Regions from separate parts of the Streptomyces sp. NPDC102279 genome, predicted to be linked through region 3. Evidence: riboswitches for the same ligand, from Rfam matches in the RefSeq annotation. Region 3 holds a riboswitch; each other region holds the start of a gene.
What was found. Region 3 has a riboswitch for thiamine pyrophosphate ahead of ACIRQH_RS31520 (thiamine ABC transporter substrate binding subunit). Riboswitches for the same ligand answer to the same signal wherever they lie in the genome.
Positions count from the first base shown of each region.

Region 1: another riboswitch for thiamine pyrophosphate. It lies ahead of thiO (glycine oxidase ThiO); the one in region 3 lies ahead of ACIRQH_RS31520 (thiamine ABC transporter substrate binding subunit).
Region 2: another riboswitch for thiamine pyrophosphate. It lies ahead of ACIRQH_RS15970 (purine-cytosine permease family protein); the one in region 3 lies ahead of ACIRQH_RS31520 (thiamine ABC transporter substrate binding subunit).

Region 1 covers NZ_JBIWLU010000012.1:108,155-110,408, reverse strand. Annotated here, with positions in the region: gene ACIRQH_RS29470 (NAD(P)/FAD-dependent oxidoreductase) at 1-847, opposite strand, end outside; gene ACIRQH_RS29465 (hypothetical protein) at 880-1,257, opposite strand; TPP riboswitch at 1,310-1,423, shown strand; gene thiO (glycine oxidase ThiO) at 1,421-2,254, shown strand, end outside.
Region 2 covers NZ_JBIWLU010000006.1:79,966-82,219, forward strand. Annotated here, with positions in the region: gene ACIRQH_RS15965 (alpha/beta fold hydrolase) at 1-762, opposite strand, end outside; TPP riboswitch at 1,037-1,131, shown strand; gene ACIRQH_RS15970 (purine-cytosine permease family protein) at 1,123-2,254, shown strand, end outside.
Region 3 covers NZ_JBIWLU010000013.1:225,918-228,171, forward strand. Annotated here, with positions in the region: gene rlmN (23S rRNA (adenine(2503)-C(2))-methyltransferase RlmN) at 1-779, shown strand, start outside; TPP riboswitch at 821-926, shown strand; gene ACIRQH_RS31520 (thiamine ABC transporter substrate binding subunit) at 1,003-2,091, shown strand; gene ACIRQH_RS31525 (ABC transporter permease) at 2,067-2,254, shown strand, end outside.

The DNA of each region.
Region 1 (2,254 bases), on a different contig from region 3:
AGGCGCAGTCCCCGACGGCGTAGACGTCCGGCAGCGAGGAGCGCAGGTGGTTGTCGGCGAGGATCTCGCGGTCGGCGCCGAGCGCGATGCCGGAGGCGGCGATCCACCCCGTCGCGGGCCGCGCCCCGATGCCGACGACCACGGCGCCCGCGGGCACCCGGGAGCCGTCGTCCAGGACCACGGCCCCGGGCTCGACGCGCTCCACGCGCGTGTGCGTGCGCAGCGTGGCGCCGCTGTCGGCGTACCAGCCGGCCATCGGCGCGGCCACCTCGGCGGGCAGCGCGGCGGCGAGCGGCCGGTCGGCGGCCTCGACGACCGTCACCGCGCAGCCCGCCTCGCGCGCGGCGGTGGCGAACTCGGCGCCGATCCAGCCGGCGCCGACGACCACGATGTCGTGCTGCTGGAGCAGGACGGGCCGCAGCCGGTCGGCGTCGTCCAGCGTGCGCAGCAGGTGCACCCCCGGCACGCCCTCGGCGCCGGGCAGCCGGATCGGTTCGGCTCCGGTGGCGACGACGAGGACGTCGTACGGGACGGGTCCGCCGGCCGTGTCGAGCTCGTGGTCCCCGGCGCGCACGCCGACCGCCTCCAGGCCGAGCCGCAGGTCGATGTCCAGGGCCTCGAAGTCGACGTCGAAGGCGGAGCCCTCGGCCTTGCCGAGCAGGACGGCCTTGGACAGCGGTGGCCGGTCGTACGGCTGATGCGCCTCCGCACCGATCAGCGTGACGGTGCCCGTGAAGCCCTGCTCGCGCAGGGCGACCGCCGTCTGCACCCCGGCCATGCCCGCGCCCACCACGACGACCCGCCGTGCCGTGGACCCCTGCGCCTTCGCCTGCGTCTGCTCGCTCACCTGGTCACCATAGACACCTGACAATTCGTCAGTCAGCGGACGTGCGCGGTGATCTGCTGCACAGGGGCCGTCTCCCGCACCTCGTCGACCACGCTGGTGCCCGAGCCGGCCTGCGACTCCCATGCCCAGGTCTCCTCCAGCCGCACCCGGCCGTCGGACAGTTCGGTCACCAGGGACACGCAGTGCCCGGACGAGGTGGTGCCGTCGGTCTTGAGCTGGACGTAACGGAAGTCGAGGCGGTCGCCCTCGCGCGTCCCGACGAGGTGTCCGCGGACGACGTCGCCGCCCGCGTAGTCGGCCCAGACCGTGCCGTCCGCCTCGCGGTAGGCGAACCGGGTGCGGGTACCGACCTGACCCGGCGCCTGGTCGGTGACCGGGGCGAGGACGAGGCCGTCGAGCGAGCGTGCCATGGGCGGAGGCTCCCTTACCGAGTCCGTGGAGGGCGGGCTAGGGTGGCCACCGTAAAGCACTCGCGGGAGCCCGTACGCAACGGGCTGAGAGGGAGGCTGGAGCGGCCTCCGACCGTACGAACCTGATCCGGGTCATGCCGGCGAAGGGAGGGGCTGGACGCCCATGTCGCCTGCACGTTCGTCCGACGTCCTCGTCATCGGGGGCGGGATCATCGGTCTCGTCACGGCCTGGCGGGCCGCACAGCGCGGGTTCACCACCGCGCTCGTCGACCCCGAGCCGGGTGGCGGGGCCGCGCAGGTCGCGGCCGGGATGCTCGCGGCCGTCACCGAGCTGCACTACGGCGAGGAGACCCTGCTCGGCCTCAACCTCGCCTCCGCGCGCCGCTATCCGGACTTCGTGGCCGAACTCACCGAGGCGAGCGGCCAGGACCTGGGCTATCGCCGGTGCGGCACGCTGGCCGTCGCTCTGGACGCCGACGACCGCGCCCACCTGCGGGAACTGCACGCGCTGCAGAGCCGTTCGGGCCTCGAGTCGGAGTGGCTGACCGGTCGTGAGTGCCGCCGTCTCGAACCGATGCTCGCGCCGGGGGTGCGCGGCGGCCTGCGGGTCGACGGCGATCACCAGATCGACCCGCGACGCCTCGCGGCCGCCCTGGTCACGGCCTGCGAGCGGGCCGGGGTGAGCGTCCACCGGACCTGGGCGGAGCGGCTGACCGTCGTCCGTGACCGGGCCGCCGGAGTGGTCACCTCGGAGGGCACCGCACTCGGCGCGGGCCAGGTGGTGCTGGCCGGGGGCAGTCTCAGCGGGCAGCTGGCCGGTGTCCCCGACGACGTCCTGCCGCCGGTGCGCCCGGTGAAGGGGCAGGTGCTGCGGCTGACCGTGCCGCAGCGGTACGCGCCGTTCCTGAACCGCACCGTGCGGGCCGTGGTGCGCGGCGGCCACCTGTACCTGGTGCCGCGCGAGAACGGCGAACTCGTGGTGGGCGCGACCAGCGAG
Region 2 (2,254 bases), on a different contig from region 3:
TTCCGGCTGTTCCCAGTGGACGGCGTGACCCGTGTTCTCGTACGGGAGGAAGTCGGCTCCGTGGACCGCGTCCAGGACCGTCCGCTGGTCCTCGCGGGTCAGGAAATTGTCCTGCTCGCCCCAGACGACGAGGGTGGGCACCAGGATGCCCGCGAGGGTCGCGCCGAGGTCGGCGTCGAGGAGACCGCGCCCGGTCTCCTGCCAGACGTGGGCCGGGAGTTTGAGGCCCTCCTCGACCATCGTCTCGACGAAGCCGCGGGCGAGCGGGGCCGCGGTCATGCCGGTGACGAACTCCTCGACGAACGCGCGGGGCACGGGGTCGGCGAGCCCGTCCAGGCGCTTTCGCCACGCGTCGGCCGCGGGCTTGTCCGCGAGGGTCCCGGGGACGCCGAGCAGGACGAGCCCGGCGACGCGGTCGGGATGGCTGCCGGCCACGATCCGCGCGGGTATGCCACCGGTGGACGCCGCGACGAGTACGGCGCGCGGGATGTCGGCCGCGTCGAGGAAGGCGACCAGGTCGGCCGCGAAGTCGTCGGGGGCGTAGCCGTCCGGCGGCCGGCCGGCGTCTCCGTGGCCGCGCTGGGTGGGCGCGTATCCGTGCAGGGACGCCGGAAGGCGCCGCAGGAGGGGCTCGAAGGACCACCAGGAGTCGGCGAGACCGTGCACGAAGACGACCGGCGTACCACTGGGGTAGCCGGCTTCGGCGTACGGAAGGGTCAGCCCCTCGTTCACCTGCGCGGACTTCAGGGAGATCACGGTCACGGCGCCCTGCCTCCTTCCGCCCGGCCACCCGGGTCCGGGAACCCGGGAACGGAGAGCGGGCGGCGATCACCTCCGACAGTACCGACGGGAGGCACCCGGCGCGCTGCGGGTGGCCCGACCGGGGCCGGTGGAGCGGTGCGGGCGGGCGCGGGCCGTTCCCGGCGGTCCGGGCCGCCGCGCGAGGGAGGTCGGTGAGTCCGGGCGGACCGGAACGGAGCGATGGGCGCAGGTCCGCCATACACAGGAGCGCGGGGATGGGGTTAGTGTGTCCGTCGTACCGGACACGGGGTGCCCCGTCCGAGGGCTGAGATCACACCCGTCGAACCTGAACCAGTTCGTACTGGCGGAGGGATGTCTTTCATGCCTTTGGCGCATGTTTCCGGCGGGCTGCCCGCCGACAGCCGGCCGACCGTCTTCGACGGGTCGATGCCCGCGGCTCCCGGCGATCTGCGGGTGGAGGGGCACGGCATCGAGCCGGTCCCCGAGAGCAACCGCTACGGCGGGCCCTGGCGCCTGTTCACCGTGTGGTTCGCCCCGAACCTGACGATGACGGGCGTGTTCACCGGCACCATCGGCATCGCGCTCGGCCTGGACTTCGGCACCGCCCTGACGGCGGTCGTCGTCGGGACCGTGATCGGGGCGCTGCCCACCGCCTACCTGAGCACCTGGGGCGGCCTCACCGGCACCGGCCAACTCCCCCTCGCACGGCTCGCGTTCGGCCGGACGGTGGCCCTGCCCGGACTGCTCCAGTGGCTGTCCTCGGTGGCCTGGGACGCGCTGATCGGACTGTTCGGCGGGGACGCGCTGGCGCGGCTGTGCGGCTGGCCCTTCTGGGTCGGGGTTCTCGTGATGATGGCGGCGCAGGGGGCGCTCGGTGTCCTCGGCTACGAGGCCATCCATCGCCTGCAGATCGTCATGACCTTCGTGCTCGCGGTCGCGTTCGCCGTGATCGCCTGGCGGATGCTGGACGGCGTCCACCCCGCCACGACCGGCTCCGCGACCGGCGCGGACCACATGGGGGCGTTCGTACTCACCAGCACCATCGCGCTCAGCCTGTCGCTGTCCTGGGCTCCGTACGCCAGTGACTTCAGCCGCTATCTGCCGCGCGCCACCTCCCGTCCGCGGATGTTCTGGTGCACCCTGCTCGGCCTCGTCGTGTCCTTCGTCGCCGTGCAGGCACTCGGCCTGTGGGGCGCGTCCGTGCTGACCGACCAGACGGCGGCGGGTGTCGAGGAGTTGCTGGGCGGCGGGGCGGCGGGCGCGTTCGGACTGCTCGCCGTGGCGCTGGCGGCGGTGTGCAGCAACGCGATGAACGACTACAGCGGTTCGCTGGCGCTGCAGACCTTGGGTATGCGGATCCCGCGCCCGGTGGCGGCCGCGCTGGCCGCTGCGCTCGGGTTCCCGCTCGTGCTGTGGATGCACGCGTCGGACACCACCGCCCGCTTCCAGAACGTGCTGCTGTTCGTGGGCTACTGGATCCCCGGGTTCGTCG
Region 3 (2,254 bases):
CCGTGCTGATGCGCTACCCGGACCGGGTGACGATGTGCATCAGCTCGCAGGCCGGCTGCGGGATGAACTGCCCGTTCTGCGCCACCGGACAGGCCGGCCTCGACCGGAACCTGTCGACGGGCGAGATCGTGCACCAGATCGTCGACGGGATGCGGGCGCTGCGGGACGGCGAGATCCCCGGTGGCCCGGCGCGGCTGAGCAACATCGTTTTCATGGGGATGGGCGAGCCGCTCGCCAACTACAAGCGCGTGGTCGGGGCGATCCGGGCCCTCACCGACCCCGAGCCGGACGGCCTCGGCCTCTCGCAGCGCGGCATCACCGTGTCGACGGTCGGCCTCGTGCCCGCCATCAACCGGTTCTCCGACGAGGGCTTCAAGTGCCGTCTCGCGATCTCCCTGCACGCTCCGGACGACGAACTGCGCGACACCCTCGTCCCCGTGAACACGCGGTGGCAGGTGCGCGAGGTGCTGGACGCCGGATGGGAGTACGCGGCGAAGTCCGGGCGACGCCTGTCCATCGAGTACGCCCTCATCCGGGACATCAACGACCAGGCGTGGCGGGGCGACCGGCTCGGCCGGATGCTCAAGGGCAAGCCGGTGCACGTCAACCTCATCCCGCTGAACCCGACCCCGGGTTCGAAGTGGACCGCCTCGCGGCCCGAGGACGAGAAGGCGTTCGTCGACGCGATCGCCGCCCACGGCGTGCCGGTGACCGTCCGGGACACCCGCGGCCAGGAGATCGACGGAGCGTGCGGTCAGCTCGCCGCGACCGAGCGGTAGTCTGGGACGCGTCCGTACAACGTCACAGTCCTAACATCTTCATATTCCGACAGGGGAGCGCCACAGCGCTGAGAGTGCGGGACAGACCGCAGACCCTCTGAACCTTGCCCAGGTCATTCTGGGTAGGAAGTTCGGTCATCACTCAAGCTGTTGCGCCCTGCCCGGGATCTGTCAGAGATCCCGGGCAGGGCCGCGTCTCTTCCTGGTCAGCCAGGAGGAATCAGTGAGCACCACCAGCAAGCGGTTCGCGGCGACGGCCGTCGGGCTGAGCCTCGTCACGCTGCCCGTCCTGTCGGCGTGCGGCTCGTCCGACGCCGGCGCCTCGGGAGACCCGAAGACCGTCACGCTCGTCACCCACGACTCGTGGGTCGTCTCCAAGAGCGTGCTCAAGGACTTCGAGAAGCGGTCCGGCTACACGGTCCGCGTCCTCAAGGACGGCGACGTCGGGCAGGCCGTGAACAAGGCGATCCTGACCAAGGACAATCCACAGGGCGACGTCTTCTTCGGCGTCGACAACACCCTGCTGAGCCGGGCCCTCGACAACGGGCTCTTCCAGTCCTACGAGGCCAAGGGCTCCGACGCGATCGACCGGCAGTACCGCGTCGACCAGGACAAGCACCGGGTCACGCCCATCGACTCCGGCGACATCTGCGTCAACTACGACAAGGCGTACTTCAGCAGGCACGAGCTGGCGCCGCCGACGTCGTTCGACGACCTGGTCAAGCCCGCGTACAAGAACCTCCTCGTCACCGAGAACGCGTCGACCTCCTCGCCCGGCCTCGGCTTCCTGCTCGGGACCGCGGCGAAGTACGGCGACGACCAGTGGCAGGGCTACTGGAAGAAGCTCAAGGCCAATGGCGTGAAGGTCGTGGACGGCTGGGAGCAGGCGTACAACGACGAGTTCTCCGGGTCCGCCGGCGGCAAGAAGGCCAAGGGCGACCGGCCCCTCGTCGTCTCGTACGCCTCCTCGCCGCCCGCCGAGGTCGTCTACGCCGACCCGAAGCCCAGCACCGCTCCCACCGGGGTCGTGGACGGCACCTGCTTCCGCCAGGTCGAGTACGCGGGTCTGCTCGGCAACGCCGGGAACGCCAAGGGCGGCAAGGCGCTCCTCGACTTCCTGCTCACCAAGGAGTTCCAGGAGGACATGCCGCTGAACATGTTCGTCTACCCCGTCACCGACACCGCCCGGGTGCCGGAGGAGTTCACGAAGTTCGGTCCGCAGGCCAAGGACCCGGAGACCCTGGCTCCCGCGAAGATCGCAGCCGACCGCGACCAGTGGGTCAAGTCGTGGACCTCGCTCGTACTGAAGTAGCCGGGCGGAACCCGCGCGCGGCCCGGCGGCAGGGCGCGACACGGCTCGGCCTCATGGCCCTGCCCGTCGCGTTCTTCGCGGTGTTCTTCGCGTACCCCGTGGTCGCGATCGTCGCGCGCGGGCTCCACGTCGACGGCGGCTGGCGGTTCGGCCGGCTCTGGGA